3 regions of the Bradyrhizobium sp. Leo114 genome follow, and region 3 is predicted to be linked to each of the others. Evidence: riboswitches for the same ligand, from Rfam matches in the RefSeq annotation. Region 3 holds a riboswitch; each other region holds the start of a gene.
The links. Region 3 has a riboswitch for cobalamin ahead of ACZIRK_RS08755 (ribonucleoside-diphosphate reductase subunit alpha). Riboswitches for the same ligand answer to the same signal wherever they lie in the genome.

Region 1 (7,440 bases), on a different contig from region 3:
ACGCGAATAGGGACTGAGGCCGAGAATTTGGCCCGGATCGGCCAGCGCCAGCAGCAGTTGGTCCGTGCACACATTGATGGAAGCGATGCGTGGCAGATCGGCTGCATGGGCTGCATGTGCTCCGAACAGTGCTGCGAGTAACAAGAACGTTGCGCCGATCGCCGGCCGCGTTAGGCCAACAAGGGTCTCGCGCAGGAGCGCGATTGATGGCATGAAGCGATTATGAAGCACGGCGGTGATCTGACGGAAGCTATTGCGCACCACGGCGGCGAGCCTGCGGACTGGCTCGACCTGTCGACCGGAATCAATCCCTGGCCGTGGACGATTCCGGATTCCCTTCCAGGCAGTGCGTGGACGCGCCTGCCATCGCGGGCCGACGAACAGGACCTCCTCGCCGCCGCACGCGAAGCTTACGGCGTACCCGACGATGCAGGCATCGCAGCCGCCGCCGGCACGCAGACCCTCATTCAATGGATTCCGCATCTCGCCGGGCCCGGAGCGGTCGCGATCGTCACTCCGACCTATGGCGAGCATTCGGCTGCGTGGAGCAGCGGAGGCCGAGAGATTATTGCATTGAATGATCTCTCCGCGCTGCCTGACCGCGCCATTCACGCTGTCGTCGTCAACCCCAACAATCCGGATGGACGTATCGCGGACCGCAGGGCGCTTCGGCAGGTTGCCGAACGGCTCGATCGTCGCGGAGGCTGGCTGGTTATCGATGAGGCCTTTGCCGATGTCGATCCCGGCATCAGTGCTGCCGCGATGAGCGCCGATCTCCCCATTCTCGTACTGCGCTCCTTCGGCAAATTCTATGGGCTCGCCGGACTTCGCCTTGGCTTCGTGATCGGCCGACGCGACATCGTCGAACGTATCTCCGCGGCGCTGGGTCCATGGTCGGTCTCCGGGCCGGCGCTTTGCGTGGGCACGGCCGCTCTGCGGGATCGATCCTGGGCTGATGCGATGCGTGCGAAGCTCGCTCGGCAGTCGAGCAAGCTGGATCAGGTCCTGACAGCGGCGGGCCTTCAGTTCGTCCGAGGGACGACGCTCTTTCGCCTTGCCTCCCATCCCGATGCCCCGACGTTGCACACCGAATTGGCCCGACGCCACATCTGGTGCCGGAGCTTTAACGGCGCACGCGAATGGCTGCGATTTGGCCTTGCGTCGGACGATGGTCTCGATCGCCTGGCCAGCGCGCTTGGTTCGGTCAAATAGCGCACCCCGCGCGCGCATCATCACATCCGCTTCACCAGTGGGCACTGAACCCGGCGTAAGCCGCAGGTCCGGTCGTGCCATAGTTGTACACTTCCTGATAGTGCTCATTGAAAATGTTCTCGCCGCGCAAGTACACCTTCCAGGTCTCATCGATCTTGTATTCGGTGTAGAGGTCGACGCGGACGTAAGGGGCGAGTGGTAGCGTCTCGTTTGAACCGCTGTAGCGCGTGGATACCGCGAGCACGCGTGGCTCGATCAGCCAGCCCTCGATCGGTGTGATCGGGAACGAGAATCTCGCCAGGTTTTCCGGCCGGCGCGCCAGCGTCAGGCCGGTCGAGAGATCCTTAGCCTGCAGATAGGTATAGGCGGCGTTGAATTTCAGGTAGCCCGGCAGGATATCGACGTTGACCCCTAGTTCCAGTCCGTCGGTTTCGGCACGCGAGACGTTGACGTAGTGCCCGAGCGGGTGCGCCGGATCGGTCACAAAGTCGATCAGGTTGCTGAACCTGTTGCCGAAGCCTGTCAGCGAAACCACAACGCGGCCTCCGAACAGGCTTTGGTCGATGCCGGCATCGTAGCCGAAGCTCTCCTCGGGACTGAGCGCGGAATTGCCATAGGTCGGCGCATAGAGCTGATAGAGCGTCGGGGCCTTGGCGCCTGTCCCGGCGCTCGCATGCAGCTTGGTGCCGGTCTCGGCGATCGTGTAAGCCGCGGTGGTTCGCCATGTCTCGAACCGTGCCACATCGACGACGTCGTCAACCCGGCCGCCCATCGTGATGTTGAGCCGCTCGCCGATCGGCAGTTGCCAGAGCGCAAACACTGAATTGGTGTCTTGCGTGCCTGCGAGCTGTGGCGTCGACGCTCCAGGAATCGGCAATAGGTTGGTGGTGGAGGTGCTCGCCGTTTCATGCTGCACACGGGATCCGACGATGAGCGATCCCAGCGGGCCGACCTTCAGGTTGCCCTGATATTCCAGGCCCGTGCTGTCGCCGACGAAATTGGAGAGGATGGATGTCGTGTTCTGCGGCAGCTTGTTGATCTTGTAGGTGACGTCGTCGAACGAGCGGTCGATATGCGTCTCAAATGCGCTCACGCTATGGGTGAGAATGCCGCCGAACGTGTCGAACGACGCACGTCCCCAGACCTGTTCGAGCAGGCGCGTCGCGCTCGACGGCGTGTCCGGGAACGTTCCGGAGGCCTGATCATAGGCGGACCGCGTGAATGAGGCCAGCATGCCCGTCTCCAGGCGTACGCCTTCGCCGGAATCGTAGCCGACGCGTGCCGAACCGCCGACGCGGTCGAAGCCATCGCGCTCGAGCGGGCCATACTTGGCTTCGAGCGCGGGGATGCGATAGCCGTAGCGTGAAAAGCCGTTGCTGTGCTGCCCGCTTCCCGTGAACGCGTAGGACCACGGCCCAGAGGTTCCGGTCAGCGCTGCGCTGGTGCTCGCCGTGCCGTAGCTTCCGCCCTCGGTGCTGACGTCGAGTTGTGCCGGACCGGTGCCCTTCTTGGTGATGATGTTGACGACGCCGCCGATCGCGTCAGATCCGTAGAGCGCGCTCTGCGGTCCTTTCAGCACCTCGATCCGCTGGATCGCGCCCGGGGCGAACATCGCGAAATCGAAGTCGCCGCTGGCGGCGGTCGGATCGTTGACCCTGATGCCATCGATCATGACCAGCGCCTGGCCGGTATTGGCGCCGCGCAAGCGCACATTGGTCGTCGCGCCTGGTCCGCCGCTTTCGGTGATATCGAGTCCCGGCACGGTCCGCAGCGCATCGACGAGCGAGGTCGGATTGCTGGTCGCGAGCATTTCGTGCGTGACCACGCTGACCGAGCTTCCGGTCCGGCTCGCCGGCTCCAGTGTACGGTCGGGAGTCACGACCACTTCGGGAGTCGCGGCCGGCGCCTCGTTACCGGGCGCCGGGCGCGCAGGATGGGTCGTTGAAGACCTTTGCCTATTCCTCGGGGCCGGCTTGGACCGGACCTCCGGATTGATGACAACAGCAGGAAGCTGTTCGGGACCCGATTGGGCCATGGCGCCAGTGTGACCGCACGCAGCAACGGCCGCACACCCGGCAAGAAAACGCCGCAAGTTCATTAATGCCCTTCCGCCGACCCACCGTCGAACGAGTTGATACCCGTCAACGGCCGGTCTCCTGGCTTGCGGTCGTCTCGCGATCCGCCTTCCCAAACCTGCTTGGCAGGCCCAGTGGCATCCGGATCGCAAATAGTCCGCTTACAGTTGCGGGGGCAGCCGCGGCATTGGGGAAGATTCCCGCACCGCGTTCCCGTTTCACCCTACAAAGGGCACCGATGACGCGTGCAAAGAAGCACAAGGCGGAGCAAAACTCAAATCGATAACGATCAGAACCCAACAGCATTTTTGCGGATCGCTGATAGCGGCGACCTGAATGACGAACACAGAAAGTTGCTGACAGGCGAAGGGACGGCAGATGGCAAATCCTACAGCCTTATGCGAGCATCACATGCCACCCACACGCGTCGCTAAACTTGGATGATACCGTTCATGTGAGCATCGACAGATTCAACGGAGGAACAGGAAATGTCGGTCCCATGCAAACTCGAACGCAGCCTCCTCAGTCACGACGAATACGAGACGATCCGCCTCACGCATCATCCCGCCATCTATGACGTCGAGCCGGCTGATCTTGCGGACATGCGATCCCGCTTGCGCAAGATGCGCGACAAGGAGCGAACGCTCGGCCGACAAAAGCGGCGAGAGACGCGCGGGAAAGGCCAGCCTCGCGGCGCGAACTTCCCCGGAACTGCCGATCGTCCATCACAACGCAAGCAGGTCTTTGCCGCGGCACTGAAGCGGGTGAACAGCGAGCTCAGGCGTCTTCACAATTTGGCAGCTCGCACCGCCAATGTCGAAGCGGCTCGAAAGGCTCTCGCGCTGCGTCGGGCCGCGGACTTCATTCCCTATCCCTCCGCCGGATCGACCGCCAACGAAGGCATGGTGCCGCGCTTGAGCACGCGCCGAAAAAAGATCGTCACGGGCGCGCGAATCGGACGGGTGTCGCAGGCGACGAAAGTCGCCCAGGCAATCCGCGATGCACGAGGGGCGTGAATCTGCGCTGATCGAGTTGGTGACAGCTTCGCTGCCATCGAGATCTTTGAAAAGCATGGGACTCCACCCATCCTACGGAAGGTCTGGACCCGTAATGCCTGTTCTCGACACCCGCGTCGTGGCTTCAGAATTCGGTGGCGCGATCGTGATCGGCGCGCTCTAGGGAATCTTGTCAAGCTCGCCCCCGGGGAATCATGTATTTTCAGGCGCGTCCTCCTTCGGCACTATGGAGATATCCTCAATGAGCGAGGTGATCTCATGCGCTACCTGATGGCACTCTTATCTGCGGCCGGCTTGATCTGGATTGCCGAAGCTGGTCCCGCTACGGCACGGGACTATCCCTATTGCCTGCAATCTCGAACCACTGGGATTCCGGGAGATTGCTCCTTCCGCACGCGGGCGGCATGTATGGCCGCGGCGTCGGGGCGAGGGGCCATATGCGCCGTCAATCCGCGCGTGGCATTCGGGCGATATCACCGGCGGGGCCGTGTGAACTCCAGCCAATGATCCAATACTCGCTGCGTAACCCGGCGCGACGACTGCCGCTCGAATTGTCTGCGCCTCAGGGCGCAACCAGCTTCTTGCGAATCGCATAGCGAACCAGCTCGGCTGTGGATGACATGCCAAGCTTGCGCATGGCGGACGCCCGATGGGTTTCGACAGTCTTCACGCTAAGCTTCAAGATGGAACTGATGGCCTTGTTGGTATGCCCCTCTGCAATCAACTGCACGACGTTCTGCTCCCGCGATGTGAGGAGCGCACTGGACTTGTTCTGTTTGTTGAGCTGGTAGTCGGTCAGCAATTTCTCCAACACGACGCTGGTAAAGTAAGGTCGGCCGTCGAGCAGAGCTTCGATTGCTGAAATGAGATGCTTCCTGGCGTCCGATTTGAGCAGGAAGCCACGTACCCCGGTCAGAAGAGCCTCGGTCAAAATCTCCTCACTTTCATGCATGGTGAGGATCAACACTTCCGAACGCAGACGAAGCGTCTTGATGCGGCGGCTGACTTCCAGTCCGTTTACGAGGGGCATGGAATAGTCGGCGATGATGACGTCCGGTCTCGTTTCCAACGCCAATGCGATCGCCTGCTCACCGTCGGGAGCTTCTGCAGTTACAATCCAATTGGAGCGCGTTTCAACGATCGCGCGAAGCCCGGAACGTACGACTTCATGATCATCCGCAATCAGGATGCGTTTCATGGCGTCGTTCCCTTGCGCTGGAACGGTCGATAGCGATAGCCGACAGCGAGGTCAGAATCATACCGATTGGCTTTCCGGCAGTTATCCCGCAAAACCCTCGGATTTCGCGGGAAATATACTGAGGTCAGCTTAGCCTCCCGGGCTCATGGCAGAACAAGCCGGAACATCAAGCGCCGGATCATGCTTTGGCGTGTCATGCTTCCAGCAGGCGGGCGCGAACCGCGTAGCGGACCAGATCCGCCGTCGAGTGGATATCCAGCTTGCGCATCGCGGCCGCCCGGTGCGCTTCGGCGGTTTTGACGCTGAGGTTCAGGATGGCGCCAATGCCTTTGTTGCTGTAGCCCTCCGCAATCAGCTTGACGACCAATCGCTCCCGCGGCGAGAGCCTGTCCCGATCTCCGGTCGAGACCTCGTTCGATTCAGGCGAACAGCTCTCGGTGCAAAATGGTTTATGCGCCAGAAGCGACTCAACCGCCGCCAACAACAGCCTGTTGGCATCCGATTTCAATACGAATGCCCGGGCGCCTGCCTCGAATGCCTCCTGGGCCAGCAGGCTGGAATTGTGGACCGTGAAGATCAATACTTCGGTTGGCAGGCGATACTCCCTGATCCGCCGCGCGACCTCCACTCCCGTCATGCGCGGCATGGAGAAATCGACGATTGCGACATGGGGTTGGTTTGCGATCGCCTCGGCAAGGGCCTTGCTGCCGTCGTTCGCCTCAGCAACGACTTCCCAGTCGGCACGTTGCTCCAGAACCGCGCGTAGTCCCGACCGCACCGCTTCATGATCGTCGGCGATAAGAAAGCGCTTCATGGCGGGTTAGCTCCCACTCGTGTTGCGTCGCAGGCTCGACCGGCACCAGTGACGCGAGTTCGGCTGTACGATCAGTGAACCCGTTTGCGCGGACCATGATGGCGGGGGCGGCCCTTGGCCGGCGGCGATTTTTCGGTCGCCGGACCGCGCGGGAACACCGCGGATAATGTCGTGCCGGGCTGCCCCGGTCCCGGCTCGGAGCGGATTTCGAGGGTACCTCCGATCTGCTGCAGTCTCACCTTCATTGCGGGAATTCCGACGCCGGGCGGCCCTGCCATCGCGCCGCCGAGTGCCTGGTCGAGCGGCATGCCGCGCCCATTATCGCTGACCCTCAGCCGGAAATGGTCATCGGTCGTCTCGATCGCGATCTCGACTCTCGTTGCTCTTGCATGACGAAAGACATTCGTCAGCGCCTCCTGGACCACCCGCAGCAGGGAGCGCTGCGTGTCGTAAGGTACGCGATCGATCTCGGGCGAGATGCTGGCATCGACTCTCAACGATGTGCGCGCCGCGAACCCTTCCGCATATCTCTCGATTGCTGCCTTCAGCCCGGCAACCGTCAGATTTTGCGGGTGCAGCAGGTAGGCAAAGGCCCGAATTTCCTTGATTGCCTGATCGATCGACGCATCGATATCGTCGCAAAGCCGCTCGGCATTGGTCGGCTCACTCAAGCTGTTCCGCATCCGCATGAGCCCGAGGCTTGCGGCGATCAAATGCTGGCAGGTCGAATCGTGGAGGTCGGAGGCAATGCGCTGCTGCATGTCTTCCTGAATGGAAACCAGCGTGGCGCCCATGCTTGCACGACCGTCCGAGATGGCTGCAAGGTCGTGGGAGGACGCTCCGTCCATGATCCGATGGCTACCGATAAAGGTGGCAATGCAGCCGGTCATGGGACCGCAGATTGGGGCAACGATTGTCTCGACAGTTCGTGGGGATCCCCCGAGCGCGAGCCGATGCCGGATCCGAACCTCGGCACCTCCGGCGCGACAAGCATCAAGCGCCTCGTGAACGGACCTGGCATCCTGCTTCCCCATGCAGTCGCAAACGGCCATCCCCCGGATGTCTTCCGACGCGATCCCAACAAGAGATTCGAACGCCGGGTTTATATCTTCATAAACAAAGCGC
Region 2 (7,440 bases), on a different contig from region 3:
GTGCGACAGCCCGAAACTCGCTGCATTGCGGCGGATGTTCGCGGCGCGGTCATCGCGCGCCTCGACGGCCACCGCGATCCCGCCGCACAGCGCCCATTCGATCGAGATCGAGCCAGAGCCTGCGCCGATATCCCACAACCGTTCGCCCAGTCGCGGCGCCAGCGCCGAAAGAGCGAGCGCACGCACCGGCCGCTTCGTCATCTGGCCATCATGCGCGAAGAGATCGTCCGGCAGCCCCGAACTGCGGGTGATGCCTTGTGCTCCGCTGGCCTTCAGCGCAACCGCGACCGGGCCATCGGCCAAATCACCGGCATAGCTGTCTGCGCGATGCTGCATGATCTTCTCACGTGGGCCGCCCAGCGCGGCGAGGGTCCAGAACGACGATGCGTCCCACCCCTGCTCTGTCAACCATCTCGCAAGGTCACCAGCCGCCCTGGCATCGCGCACCAGGCAAATGATCTGTGCGCCGCGCGCGAGATGCGGCACGAGCCGTTCGAACGGCGCGGCGTGCAGTCCGAGACAGATGACGGACTCAAGACGCCAGCCGAGCCGCGCTGCGGCGAGCGAGAATGTCGAAGGCGCGGAATGCGCGATCCACTCGCCTGCCTCGAGCTTCTCCGCAAGACTGCCGCCGACGCCATGCCAGAACGGGTCGCCCGAGGCGAGCACCGCCGTCGGGCGGCCGCGGCAGCTCAGCACAGCGTCGGCATCGAACGGCACTGGCCAGGGCCGGGTGCGTTCGGTTATGCCTGCGAGCGCAAGATGGCGCTCGCCACCAAAGACGGTTTCGGCTTCAAAAAGCGCCTTTCGGCTTGCCTCGGAGAGGCCGGCAAGGCCATCCTCGCCGATACCGATGATGGTCAGCCAGGGATCAGCCATGACGCGCGCCCTCATTCTGGGCGGAACGACTGAGGCCAATTTGCTCGCTGCAGCAATTGCGCGGGCGGGCCTCGAAGCGATCTACTCCTATGGCGGACGCACCCGCAACCCCGCCGACCAGCCACTGCCCACCCGCGTCGGTGGATTCGGCGGCGCGAACGGACTTGCCGACTATATTCGCCGCGAAGCCATTACGCATGTCGTTGATGCAACCCATCCGTTTGCGGCCGAAATGAGCCGCAACGCGGCTGCCGCGTGCGCGGCAAGCGGAACGCCTCTGATCGCGATCGAGCGTGTGCCTTGGGCCAAGGCGACTGACGATAACTGGATCGAGGTTGCGGATGTCGCGTCCGCCGTCGCCGCCTTGCCGGAAAATCGGGCGCGCGTCTTTCTTGCCATCGGCCGGCAACACATCGCGCCGTTCGGCGCGAAGCCGCAGCATGCCTACACCTTGCGATTCGTCGACCCGCCCGAGGGCGCACTGCCATTCGATGCCGACGTCATCGTGTCGCGCGGGCCATTCACTCTTCAAAGTGAGCTGGAGATGATGCGCACGCGCGGCATCGAATGGATTGTCGCCCGCAATTCCGGGGGCGAAGGCGCGCGCGCAAAAATCGACGCTGCGCGTGCGCTCGGCCTTCCCGTGATCATGATCTCGCGGCCGCCTCTGCCTGAGCGGACGCGGATGGAAAGCGTGGCCGAGGTGATGCAATGGCTCGGTCATCGGGCGTGCCTCGGCGCATAGACCCAGCGGCCAACGCGTCGCGTCGCCGAATTGCCGATGATCACGAGCGTACGCATGTCGGCCATCTCGGGCAACGCCTCGCTCAATTTGATCATTTCAATCCGCTCATCGGGTGTGCTGACCGCGCGCGCGAATATCACGAGACGGTCGCCGCACCCGGCCTCCTTCAACACTGAGAGCGCGCGTCCAAATCCCTCCAGCCGGCTCGCCGAGCGCGGATTGTACATCGCGATGGCAAAATCAGCTTCGGCCGCAAGCCGCAGCCGTTTCTCGATCACCGCCCACGATTTCAGATTGTCGGAGAGATTAATGGCACAGAAATCGTGTCCGAGCGGCGCGCCGGCGCGCGCGGCCGCCGCCAGCATTGCGGTCACGCCAGGGAGCACCCGGATCGGAAGCCCCTGGTATTGCGGCGTCTCTTCGAGCGCTTCGAACACGGCAGAAGCCATCGCAAAGATGCCGGAATCGCCAGAGGATACCAGCACCACGTTGCGTCCCTCTGATGCCAGCCGCAAAGCGTGGGCTGCGCGTTGCAACTCCATGCGATTGTCCGACGGATGGAACGTGAGCCCTTCGCGCGGCGCTACGCGCGCGACATAGGGCGCATAGCCCAGAATGTCGGTCGCGGTAGCTAGCGCGGCCGTCACCTCCGGCGTGACCAGCGCCTCATCGCCCGGCCCAAGTCCCGCGATCGTCAGCGATCCCGTCATGCGATGTTGTCCGCGCGCCATCCCGTTCCATGCACGAGCACGATTGCAAAATAGGGGCAATCGGTTTCCTCGACATCGACCAGCCGCGCGACACGCTCGCCCGGCATGGTGCCGCGCTCGACCAGCCAGGCATCATTGAGACGACCGGCGGAGGCGAGCGCACGGCGCACCTTTTGGAGGTTGCGCCCGGTCTTCATGACGACGAGCGCGTCCGAATTGCGCATCCGCCGTTCGAGTTCATCCTCCGCCATTGTGCCCATCAAGACGGTCGTCACGTCATCGCCCAACGCAATCGGCTGACCGACCACATTCCAGCAGCCGGCCATGCCCGGAATGCCCGCGATCACCTCGATCTCGACGCGGCCTCGCAGGCCCGCGTGCAAATGCATGAAGGAGCCATAGAAGTAGGGATCGCCTTCGCAGAGCACGACGACATCGACCGCGAGCGCAAGCCGCGCCAGACGCTCCGCCCATTCTTCATAGAAGCCGGCGAGCACGCGAAGGTAATCCGGACTGTCGAAGGAGAGCTCGGTGGTGACCGGATATTCCATCGGATATTCGGAGACATTGGCGGCCAGCATGCCTTCGACAATGCGGCGGGCCTGACCGGGACGCCCTTTCTTGCGGAAATAGGCGACGTGCCTGGCTGCGCGCACCTCGCGGTCCGCGCGCACGCTCATCAAGTCCGGATTGCCTGGCCCGAGGCCGCAGCAAATGATGCGCCCCATCGCTATTCGCTCCGGCTCGCGAGCGCGTTCACGGCGGCGACGGTGATCGCCGAGCCGCCGAGGCGTCCTTCAATTGTCAGGGCGGGCGCCGGCGGATCGGCCATCAGCGCGGCCTTGGATTCAGCCGCGCCGACGAAGCCGACCGGACAGCCAATGATTGCAGCCGGCCTCGGGCAATCGCGATCCTCCAGCATGTTGAGGAGGTGAAACAGCGCGGTGGGCGCGTTGCCGATCGCGACAAGGGCGCCATCGAGGTGCGGTCGCCACAGTTCCAGTGCCGCGGCCGAACGGGTATCGCGCATGGATTGTGCCAGTACGTGAACGGCGGGGTCGCCGAGCGTGCAGACGATGGCATTGACCGCCGGCAACCGCGCGCGTGTAATCCCCTCGGACACCATACGCGTGTCGCAAAGTACGGGCGCGCCGGCCTGCAGCGCATCCCGCGCCGCCGCCACCATGCCGGGCGTGAAACGGATATGGGCCTCGAGCCCTACCATGCCGGCGGCATGGATCATGCGCACGACCACCTGTTCTTCATCGGGCGTGAAGCGCGTCAAGTCCGCCTCGGCGCGGATGGTGGCAAAGGACTGTCGATAGATCGCTGCACCGTCGGTTTCATAAATGTGCGGCATCAGCGTCCTCCCGCCAGCATGGAGGGATTTTCGATGATGACGCCGTGGCTCAAGCCACGCATAACTGGCGCGGCGCGCGGCGAGCCGTCGCGGATGAGATCGAATCCGGCGCTGGTCGCAACCAGCGTGATCGCGGTCGCCCCGGAATGCGCGCAGCCCTTGGCGCAGCCCGAAACGTGGAGGCGCGCGTCCGCGGCGATGTGCGGCGCAAGCGCGGCAGCCAGCGTGCGGGTATCGGCAAGAGCCTCGCGGCAGCGCGGCGCGCCGCTGCAAGCGATGACGCGAAGCGCTGGGTCATCGGCCTCGGTGATGAGGTCCGCACCGCGCGGCATCGTGCGTGCTCCCTCAGCAAGAATCATCCGCCACGGTGTCATACGCAACCCTTGCGCATCTGCGGCAATAAGCCGAAGCGCCGAATGGGGCAGTTGCCCGAATGCGACGCCGACCATCGCACCCAGCGGACAAAGACCGGGACGAGGCACAGCGATCGTCGGTGCGGGCTCGGTCCTACCGAGCAGTGCATCCGGCAATCTCGCGCCGGCCATGATGTGGGCGGCCATGCGCCCTCGCCTGCCGCTGGTGCCGCCTGAGGTAATGAACCATTCGGCAAGCGCGACTGCAACGCTCACAGCGTCGCCGCGCGTAACGGAGCGACCAAACTCAGCGCCATCGGCGCGCACCAAAAGGCCGCCCGCGCGGCCACGCTCGATCCGAATGTCCGCGGATGCGCCAGCAAGCACCCGTTCCTTGCCGTCATCGACAGCGAAGCCAAATTTGGTCGGAAGAGCTAGCCCACTGCCGGCAAGGGCCTGCTCCAGTTCGGCTGCGAGCGAACGCGTGTCATCGCCTATGCCCCAGAACGGTGTCACCAGGATGTTGCGATGCGACTCGGCCTCCGGATCATGGTCAAGCAGCTTCAATTGGGCGAGACCGTCGAGCAGAGACAAGTGTCCCTGATCACTCACGCCTCTGATCTGGAAGTTGGCCCGGCTGGTCAAGTCGATCAAGCCGTTGCCGTAACACTCTGCCAGATCAGCCAGCCCTGCCGCCTGTGCCGCATCGAGCCTTCCGCCATAGGGGCGCACGCGGACCACGAGCCCGTCGCCTGACTGCATCGGCCGCAACGCGCCAGGGCACCAGCCCTTGATAGCGACCGTACTCATGACGCCTCGCGCGGCGCAGCCGCGATCGAATTTCGGCGCGTCTTCCAGAGTGATGCCAAGCCAGTGACGACCGTGACAGGGACTTTTGCGAGCGTGTTCATTCCGCGGCTTCTGGCAGGGCGGCGATAGGTGGAATGCGAGCGAGCGATTGTTTGCGGAAGATCTCCGGCCGGCTGCGCCATGGCACGATGCCATCGGGTGCCGCCGCGTAAGCTGACGCGCCGGCAATCACGTCGTGCGCGTTGCCATCGGACAAGCGACCGTAGACATAGGACCACCGTCCCGGCGCGCTGAGCGCGACCGAGCAGCCCTGGTTACAGGCGGACAGGCATTCGACGGGAACGACGACGCCGTCAGGCACGCCCGCGTCGAGAATAGCGGCATGCAGGCGCGCACCGGGCGTAATCTCGCCTTCCCCGAGCGTCTGGCCCGGGCGGCATGTGATGCAAACGTGAAGAGTGACGATCATCGCCCCTTCCTGAATTGACGGCGGGAAGCGATGAGGTGCACGAACCGTCCTTGAGGAGGCTTCGCTTTCCCCGTCGCGGAACACCCCGTCCGCCGGTCTCAACGTTGCGCTGGCAGGTCTCCCGGCTTGCGGAGCAGGGTCTTTCCCTTCGATCCCCGCCTTCCCGATCCCCAGGGGATCAGTGGCTTCGGGCATCTCTCCGGTCACGGTCGCGGGGGCGGCTGCTTTTCAGGCCAAGCCGTTTGGCTCGAGCCCTATCGCATTCCCTCTTCGCCTGTCGCAGAACAGGCACCAACGCGGGCCGACCATTTGCTCTGGGCCGCAACTTGTCAAGCCAAAGGGACCACGCCGGATGATGTCCGAACCAGATGCCGCCGAGGACGGGGACATCGTCGCGCCCGAGGGCTCCACCGACGCCCGCCACGCCATCAAAATGGCGAAAAAGGAGATGGTCCGCGAAAGATCAGGGCGACCAAGGACGGCGAAGAGGGACTGATCGGGCGCAGGTGATAAGCCAGGGCTAGCTCGGTAAAGCTTTCGTCGATCACTAGACGGCCGACACGCGGCAGGATCGAAAGAAGTTCACTCTGATCATGATGCTTTCCGTCGGGATCGTTCGGGTTGACCACGATCGCGAGCTCAGCCCTCGCGAGCGCCTCGAGTTCCCGCCGCGATGGTCTCGTGATACGCTCGCGGACCGCTGAGCCGCTCGCCGAGCGCTCCAGCTATGGCGGCTTCGAGCCAGCCGGCATTAATCGAGCGGCGCCGGTTCGCATCGCGCATCATGCATGACCACCCTGCGAAGACCGGGGCGCGCAGCACGAAGAGAACAGCGGTCAGGCGAGCTGGAATGAAGTTTGCCACATCATCGATGCGCGCGCCGCAGCCCAACCAAGAGCTTCGTGTCGCGGCGTATGATGGCCGATCATAGAGTCCAGTGCGTTGATCGCCTTGTAGCCGGCAATGCCAGGTACCCCACCCCGACCAAGCCGGGATTTCTACTTCAGCAAATATGCGCCTGCGAATTGTTCGGCCATCACCGCACGTTCTTCTTCAGTTTGACCCAAATGCGACATCGACCCGTGATGGTCCTTCGCATCCAGCGTATGATGGTCATTTCGATTTAGCACCTCCTCCATCCCTGCCGGATCAGGCTGCGTTGTCTCGTCGAGGATCGGCATGGGCATTTCGGTGGCAGGGCCTGGCGCGGCGAACGCTAAACTAGTCACAACCGATAGCGGAATGCCGAGTTGCACTCGGGGGAAGCTCCCTTCGAGGGCGTGATCGCGGCCTCGTGGGAGGGCCGCTACAGGTCACCTCCGCGGCCGAAGTCTCTCCGCGAAATCATGAAGCAAAAGGAAAGCAATGAGCGCGATTGACCACTGGTGAGTCGTGCGACATACGGATCTTTCTTTACAGGCGTCTCTGGTTGCTCAAATATCTTCTGCGGTGGGTCAGATATCCCCCTCCACATCTGTCACAGATAGGGAGGCTCTTCTATGATCCTATTCAGGATAGTCTTCGCAGTAAGCGCTATCTTGCTAACCAGGGATGCATTTGCGGAGCCAGGGAATCTGGATCGGGACAGCCCCATTTCGCTTTGGGTCGCCAGCAGACTGCACCGATCTGGGAATGACATACGTGAGGAGTGATTCAAAAGGGGACGGTGACAAATGCTGGACTGGAACGAAAGTGTATTGTTCAGGTTATCCCGCCCCTGAAGTTGCATTCATCGGTTATGATGCTTGTGACGGTTTTCAATGTCATCGAACGATGTGCGGTAGCAATCCCAGTCCGGGTCGGAGGGTAATCGCAAGTGAGTCTTGGTACTTCTGTCCTGCCTGCGGCAGTGCAAATATTAGAAGGATCTTGAGATTGAACAAAGTTCCTAACGCACAGATTGCGGGTGCTTGTCCGTGGCGATATTTCTAGGTTCGTGATCATTGGGCAGTGCGTAGGCGCAGTCAGCGCACATGATCGCCCGCTTGTCGCCGATGCAGGTCCGATCCTTGCCGCCGTTGTGCTTGCAATCGCGGCATTTGAATAGGTAGTCACCTGGCGCGCGGAAGATTGACGGAGCGGATCGCTCGAATTTTCGCCGACGTTCAGCGCCC
Region 3 (7,440 bases):
CGCCATCGCCACCGACGAAGGCGAGTACGGTGCGCTCGCCGTCGCGCCACATGCTGCCGACGAGCGCGATATTGATGTGAATGGGCTGCTCCGTCTCGAACCTTGTGCATTGAATCCAGAAGCGCATGGCGTTCTCCTCTTCGAGCCGCCGCAGGATAAGAGACGGGGCGGCGCTGTCTAGCCAAGCGACCGCAATTCGCGGGCGGCGGCGACCATGTTGGCGAGCGCCGGGCGCACCTCTTCCCACTTGCGGGTCTTCAAGCCGCAGTCGGGATTGATCCAGAGCTGCGTGTCGGAGAGCCGCTCTCTTGCGAGCTTGAGGAGGTCGGTGATCTCGCCAATGTCAGGCACGCGCGGTGAATGGATATCGTAGACGCCGGGACCGATTTCGTTCGGGTAGCGGTAGTTCCGGAAGGCGTCGAGCAATTCCATTTTCGAGCGCGAGGTCTCGATCGAAATGACATCGGCGTCCATCTCCGCGATGGCGTCGATGATGTCGTTGAACTCGGAGTAGCACATGTGGGTGTGGATCTGGGTCTCGTCCTGCACGCCGGAGGAACAGATGCGGAAACTATCGACCGCCCAATCGAGATAGGTCTTCCATTCCGACCCGCGCAGCGGCAGGCCTTCCCGCAGTGCCGCTTCGTCGATCTGGATCATGCCTGCACCGGCCGCCTGCAGATCGCGCACCTCGTCGCGGATCGCGAGCGCGATCTGTCGGCACACGTCGCTGCGCGGCAGGTCGTCGCGGACGAACGACCAGTTCAGGATGGTCACGGGGCCGGTCAACATCGCCTTCACCGGCTTTGCCGTCAGTGACTGCGCGAATTGCCACCATTCGACCGTCATCGCCTGTGGTCGTGAGACGTCGCCGTAGAGGATCGGCGGCCGGACGCAGCGCGAGCCATAGGACTGCACCCAGCCGAGCTCGGTGAAGGCGAAGCCGGAAAGCTGCTCGCCAAAATACTGCACCATGTCGTTGCGCTCGAACTCGCCATGGACCAGGACGTCGAGCCCGATATTCTCCTGCCAACGGATGGCGCGCGCAGTCTGATGCTGCAGATAGGTCTTGTATGCGGTATCGCTGAGTGCACCATTGGCATGTGCGGCGCGTGCGTTTCTGACATCGGTTGTCTGCGGGAAGGAGCCGATGGTCGTGGTCGGGAAGCGTGGCAGATTGAACCGCTCGCGCTGCACCTCGGCACGCTCGGCGAACCGGCTGGCACGATGGCGCATGCCGCCATCGATGGCGGCGAGACGCTGGGCAACCTTGGCATCGTGAATCCGCGGTGAGGTCTTGCGCGCGGCCGCGGCGGCATCGGACGCTCGGATCGCTTCGGACGCAGGGGCCCGGCCACTTCCAAGCGCCGCGCCCAGCGCGGCAAGCTCTTCGAGCTTCTGCACCGAGAATGAAAGCCAGGTCTTCACCTCGGGATCGAGCTTGGTTTCCAGGGCGAGATCGATGGGTACATGAAGCAGCGAGCAGGATGGCGCGATCTGAATGCGCTCCTTGCCGAGCTTTGCGACGACGGGCCCAAGCTGATCGAGGATCCGGCTCAGATCTGCGCGCCAGACGTTGCGGCCGTCGATCACGCCGAGCGACAGCACCCGTTCTTTCGGAACGTCGATGAGATCGCCGAGCTGCTGGGGCGCGCGCACGAGATCGAGATGCAGGCCGGCGACCGGAAGATCAAACGCGACCGCACGATTGCCGCCGAGCCCGCCGAAATAGGTCGCCAGCATGATCCTGATGTCCGGCACCGCTTTGGCGATTTCGGAATAGGCGCGCCGTAGGGCTTGCTGAGCGGCGGCGTCCAGATCAAGCACGAGACAGGGCTCGTCGATCTGTACCCATTCCGCACCGCGGGCAGCGAGTTCGCGCAATAGTTCGATATAGACCGGCAGGAGCCTGTCGAGCAGCGACAGCGTGGCGAAATGCGGTTCCTTGGACTTGGCCAGTTTCAGGAACGTGACTGGGCCGACCAGCACGGGGCGGGTCTGATAACCCAGCGCCTTCGCCTCCTCATACTCTTCGATCGGCTTGCGTGATGAGAGTGCAAAATACTGGTTCTTGCGAAGCTCCGGCACCATGTAGTGATAGTTGGTGTCGAACCATTTCGTCATTTCGAGCGCCGCCACGCCATGTGCGTGATGGGCATGTCCGCAGGCCTCGTCATGCGCGTCGGCCTTGGCGCCACGCGCCATCGCGAAGTAGGTCGCAAGCGGCACCGCGCCGCCGGTCCAGCCATAGCTTTCTGGGATAGCGCCGACCATTGCGCAGGTGTCGAGCACCTGATCGTAGAACGAGAAATCGTTCGACGGGATCACGGTGATACCGAGTTTCTTTTGCCGCGCCCAATTGGCCGCGCGCAGCCCGACGCCGGTTTCGATCAGCGTCTTTTCGTCTGATGCGCCGGACCAGAAGCGTTCCAGCGCGAATTTCAGTTCACGCCGCGGACCGATCCGCGGCGTGCCGAGGGACGCAACAACAAGTGAAGTGGAAGACATTGGCTTAACCCCATGAGTTGGGGGCAAAGGCCGTAGTGACACGTCTGGATTCCCTGCGCGAGGTGCGCACGGAATCGCAACCGCACCACCGGGACACCCCGCCCGAGGACGTGTATGTTGTCGAGGCAGGTCTCCTGGCTCGCGGGTCGTTGCTGTGGTCCGGCCTTCCCGAAGCTTTGCAGGCTTCAGTGGCAATTGTGGACCGCGGCTCGCCGCTTACAGTTGCGGGGGCAGCTCCGGCTTTACACCGGCTTCCCTCTTAGCTCCGGAAAAGATCTCTCCGAAGAACCACGACGCGTTCACTTACCGGCAAGATCGCGCGAACGTCAACTCGGCTGACATCACGTGCGCGTGGAGCCGGTTGTTCACAGCGCCAACGGCATGGACCGGAATTTTTGCGCTTCGCCCATACGTGCCATTGACAGCATTCTCCAAATCGCACCAGATGTAGCTGTCACGGTCCATCATGACGCAAGGAATGGTGGCTAAGAGGGAAGCTGGTGATCGCGCGTTTCTCGCGAGAATCCAGCGCTGCCCCCGCAACTGTAAGCAGTGAGTTGCTCCCGATTTTAGACGTCACTGATGCGGCATCGCATTGGGAAGACGGGGAGTGACGCCGACCTGCGAGCCAGGAGACCTGCCGTGACAGCAAATAACGTCCACGGGCGGGGTGTCCCGGCGGCCGCTTGCAGGCTCATGCCGGTACGCCGCCGGCATCATCACGCAGCGTCGCCTCTGGCATCCGGCCCCAGCAACATCACGGGGTCTGCAAGATGTCACTCTCTCTCGATCGCGAAACCACCGCGTCACCTCTCATCCACCTGCGCCCCGAATCAATCGCGGCGCCGGAAGCACGGCTGCCGATGCAGGTGATCCGCCGCAATGGCACGGTGTCGCAATTCGATGCCGGGAAGATCTCGGTGGCGATGACCAAGGCCTTCCTTGCGGTCGAGGGGAATACGGCGGCTGCGTCGCGCCGCGTGCACGAAGCGGTCGAGGAATTGACCGCCGAAGTCGTCGGCGCGCTGTCGCGCCGGATGAGCGAAGGCCGCACCTTTCATATCGAGGACATCCAGGACCAGGTTGAACTGGCATTGATGCGCAGCGGCCATCACAAGGTGGCGCGCGCCTATGTGCTCTATCGCGAGGAGCGGGCGCGGCAGCGCGCCGAACAGCAGGCAACTAAATCCGCAACGGCATCGAGCGGGCCAATCGTCCACGTCACGCTCGCGGACGGCAGCAAGGTGCCGCTCGACCATGCGCGGCTGGCGATGATCGTCGGCGAGGCCTGCGCCGGGCTCGACGGTGTCGACGCTGCGCCTGTCGTCGCGGAAATCCAGCGCAATCTCTATGACGGCATCAGCCAGGAGGAACTCGCGCTCGCCAGCGTGATGGCAGCGCGTACGCTGGTCGAGCAGGAGCCGAACTACGCCTATGTCAGCGCGCGCCTCTTGCTCGACAAGCTCCGCACTGAAGTGCTGTCCTTCGTGCAGGGCGCGCCAACGACAGCGTCGCAGGCGGACATGGCGGTGCGCTATGGCGAATATTTTCCGGCCTGTATCAAGACCGGCATCAGGGCCGAATTGCTCGATCCCGAACTCGGCCGCTTCGACCTGAACAAGCTGGCCGCGGCACTGAAGCCGGAGCGCGATCTTGCGTTCCAGTTCTTAGGGCTGCAGACGCTTTATGATCGCTATTTCCTGCATGTCCGCGGCCACCGGATTGAATTGCCGCAAGCGTTCTTCATGCGCGTCGCCATGGGGCTTGCACTGCGCGAGATCGATCGGGAGGCGCGCGCGATCGAGTTCTACAATCTCCTGTCCTCCTTCGACTTCATGGCGTCGACGCCGACGCTCTTCAATTCCGGCACGCTGCGGCCGCAATTGTCGTCCTGCTTCCTCACCACCGTTCCTGACGATCTCGACGGCATCTTCAAGTCGATCAAGGACAATGCGCTGCTCGCCAAGTATTCCGGCGGCCTCGGCAATGACTGGACGCGGGTGCGCGGGCTGGGCGCCCATATCAAGGGCACCAATGGCGAGAGCCAGGGCGTCGTGCCGTTCCTTAAAGTCGCCGACGACACCGCGATTGCCGTCAACCAGGGCGGAAAACGCAAGGGCGCGGTCTGTGCCTATATCGAGACCTGGCATATCGACGTCGAAGAATTCCTCGACCTGCGCAAGAACACCGGCGACGACCGCCGCCGCACCCACGACATGAATACCGCCAACTGGGTGCCTGATCTCTTCATGCAGCGCGTCGAGGCCGACGGCGAATGGACGCTGTTCTCGCCGGACGAGACGCCCGATCTGCACGATCTCTACGGCAAGGCCTTTGCCGAGCGTTACGCTTTCTACGAAGACAAGGCCGCGCGCGCCGAGATGCGGGTATCCAAGAAGATCCGTGCCGTCGATCTCTGGCGCAAGATGCTGACCATGCTGTTCGAGACCGGACATCCCTGGATCACCTTCAAGGACCCCTGCAATTTGCGTTCGCCGCAGCGCCACGCCGGCGTGATCCATTCCTCCAATCTCTGCACCGAGATCACGCTCAACACTTCGGATGAGGAGACTGCGGTCTGCAATCTCGGCTCGATCAACCTGCTCAATCACGTCGGCGAGCGCGGGCTCGATACGGCCAGGCTGAAGCGGACGGTCGCGACCGCGATGCGGATGCTCGACAATGTCATCGACATCAATTTCTACACCATTCCCGAGGCGCGGCGCTCGAACCTGCGGCATCGGCCGGTCGGCTTCGGGTTGATGGGATTGCAGGATGCGCTGCACGTGCTGCGGATCCCGCTTGCGTCCGACGCGGCTGTCGCCTTCGCCGATACCAGCATGGAGGCGATCGCTTATCACGCGATCTCGGCTTCCGTCGATCTCGCCGCCGAGCGCGGTCGTTACCCGTCGTTCGAGGGATCGCTGTGGAGCCGGGGCATCCTGCCGATCGATTCGATCGAGCTGCTGGCGGAAGCGCGCGGTGACGTCGCGATGGACCGCTCGCGCACATTGGACTGGGACGGCCTGCGCGAGCGCGTCAAGACGGTCGGCATGCGCAACTCCAATGTGATGGCGATCGCGCCGACGGCGACCATCTCCAACATCTGCGGCGTGGCGCAGTCGATCGAGCCCGCCTACCAGAACCTCTATGTCAAATCCAACATGTCCGGCGATTTCACCGTCGTGAACGCCTTCCTGGTCCGCGACCTCAAGGCGCGCGGCTTGTGGGACGAGGTGATGGTCAGTGATCTCAAATATTTCGATGGCAGCTTAGGTGCGATCGACCGTATCTCTGATGATCTCAAGGCGCTCTATGCGACCGCGTTCGAGATCGACAGCGCCTGGCTGATCGAGGCGGCGGCGCGGCGGCAGAAATGGATCGACCAGTCGCAGTCGCTCAACCTCTATATCGCCAACCCCTCCGGCAAGAAACTCGATGCGCTGTATCGCCTGGCCTGGCAGCGCGGCCTGAAGACGACCTATTATTTGCGCTCGCGCAGCGCCACTCATGTCGAGAAGTCGACGCTGAAGGGCACCGACGGCAAGCTCAACGCAGTCAGCGTAGCTCCCGCGATGTCCAGCGCACCGGACTTGTCCGGCGCCATCGCGTGCTCGATCGACAATCCCGAATGTGAAGCCTGCCAGTGAGCAGCGGAATAAGGAATAACGCCATGCTCGACTGGTCAGAGCCCGCTACGACCGCGCGCCACGCGGTCCCCCTCATGAACGTCGCCGCAGCCGGCAACCAGACCGGCTTAGGTGCGATCGATCGCCATGGCAGCCGTGTCTCGGTCGACGACAAGCGCATGATCAACTGCCGCGCCGACGTCAATCAATTGCTGCCGCTGAAGTACAAATGGGCGTGGGAGAAATATCTCGCCGCCTGCAACAATCACTGGATGCCGACGGAGGTCTCGATGCAAGCGGACATCGCGCTGTGGAAGTCGCGCGACGGCCTGACCGAAGATGAGCGGCGCGCGATCAAGCGCAATCTCGGCTTCTTCGCGGCGTCCGAAAGCCTCGTCGCCAACAACATCGTGCTCGCGATCTATCGCCATCTGACCAATCCGGAGTGTCGGCAGTATCTGTTGCGGCAGGCGTTCGAGGAGGCCGTGCACACCCACACCTTCCAGTACATCGTCGAGAGCTTGGGGCTCGATGAGGGCGAGCTGTTCAACATGTACCGGGAGGTGCCCTCGATCACTGATAAGGCGGCGTGGGCGCTGAAACATACGCAGCATCTCGACGATCCCGACTTCAGGACCGGGACGCCGGAAGCAGACCAGGCGTTCCTGCGCGACCTCGTCGCTTTCTACGTCATCTTCGAAGGCATGTGGTTCTACACCGGCTTCGCGCAGATCCTCTCGCTTGGCCGGCGCAACAAGATGATCGGGATCGCCGAGCAGTATCAGTACATCCTGCGCGATGAATCCATCCACCTGAACTTCGGCATCGACGTCATCAACCAGGTCCGAATCGAGAATCCGCATCTTTGGACGAAGCCCTTCCAGGAGGAGATTCGCGACATGGTGCGGACGGCGGCCGAGCTCGAAGCGGCCTATGGATGGGACACCATGCCGCGCGGTTTTCTCGGACTGAACGCGGCACTTTGTGAAACCTACATGCACTTCATCGCCAATCGCCGTTGCGCCCAGCTTGGGCTCGCGCCGGTATTCGATGAAGCCGACAACCCCTTCCCCTGGATGTCGGAGGCGATGGACCTGAAGAAGGAGAAGAATTTCTTCGAGACCCGCGTGATCGAGTACCAGAACGGGGGTGCCTTAAGCTGGGAGTAACCAAGGTCGCTGGGCCGGGACCCCTCCTTTTTGTGCATTCCAGAAGGCACAAATCCGTCTTGCCAGACGCCATGAATAGGTGTTCAGCTTTTGCAGCGATCTGCGCTCGATCGCCTAAAATAGTGAAGTCTCGT

Region 1: it holds a riboswitch for cobalamin, as region 3 does, so the genes downstream of both, ACZIRK_RS23250 (TonB-dependent receptor plug domain-containing protein) here and ACZIRK_RS08755 (ribonucleoside-diphosphate reductase subunit alpha) in region 3, are expected to answer to the same signal.
Region 2: it holds a riboswitch for cobalamin, as region 3 does, so the genes downstream of both, ACZIRK_RS42780 (DUF1636 family protein) here and ACZIRK_RS08755 (ribonucleoside-diphosphate reductase subunit alpha) in region 3, are expected to answer to the same signal.

The regions. Positions count from the first base shown of each region.
Region 1 is NZ_JBUYEN020000019.1:59,499-66,938, reverse strand. It holds gene ACZIRK_RS23260 (ABC transporter substrate-binding protein) at 1-213, opposite strand, end outside; gene cobD (threonine-phosphate decarboxylase CobD) at 223-1,212, shown strand; gene ACZIRK_RS23250 (TonB-dependent receptor plug domain-containing protein) at 1,244-3,091, opposite strand; cobalamin riboswitch at 3,342-3,542, opposite strand; gene ACZIRK_RS23245 (hypothetical protein) at 3,776-4,303, shown strand; gene ACZIRK_RS23240 (DUF3551 domain-containing protein) at 4,562-4,810, shown strand; gene ACZIRK_RS23235 (response regulator transcription factor) at 4,866-5,501, opposite strand; gene ACZIRK_RS23230 (response regulator) at 5,695-6,315, opposite strand; gene ACZIRK_RS23225 (sensor histidine kinase) at 6,387-7,440, opposite strand, start outside.
Region 2 is NZ_JBUYEN020000087.1:9,120-16,559, forward strand. It holds gene ACZIRK_RS42750 (bifunctional cobalt-precorrin-7 (C(5))-methyltransferase/cobalt-precorrin-6B (C(15))-methyltransferase) at 1-879, opposite strand, end outside; gene ACZIRK_RS42755 (cobalt-precorrin-6A reductase) at 878-1,624, shown strand; gene cobJ (precorrin-3B C(17)-methyltransferase) at 1,600-2,334, opposite strand; gene ACZIRK_RS42765 (precorrin-2 C(20)-methyltransferase) at 2,331-3,062, opposite strand; gene ACZIRK_RS42770 (precorrin-8X methylmutase) at 3,065-3,694, opposite strand; gene cobG (precorrin-3B synthase) at 3,694-4,857, opposite strand; gene ACZIRK_RS42780 (DUF1636 family protein) at 4,955-5,326, opposite strand; cobalamin riboswitch at 5,421-5,637, opposite strand; gene ACZIRK_RS42785 (hypothetical protein) at 5,755-5,955, opposite strand; partial or broken gene ACZIRK_RS42790 (CobD/CbiB family cobalamin biosynthesis protein) at 6,008-6,303, opposite strand; gene ACZIRK_RS42795 (hypothetical protein) at 6,325-6,507, opposite strand.
Region 3 is NZ_JBUYEN020000005.1:248,672-256,111, forward strand. It holds gene ACZIRK_RS08745 (hypothetical protein) at 1-127, opposite strand, end outside; gene metE (5-methyltetrahydropteroyltriglutamate--homocysteine S-methyltransferase) at 178-2,508, opposite strand; cobalamin riboswitch at 2,616-2,816, opposite strand; cobalamin riboswitch at 2,949-3,167, shown strand; gene ACZIRK_RS08755 (ribonucleoside-diphosphate reductase subunit alpha) at 3,282-6,158, shown strand; gene ACZIRK_RS08760 (ribonucleotide-diphosphate reductase subunit beta) at 6,182-7,306, shown strand.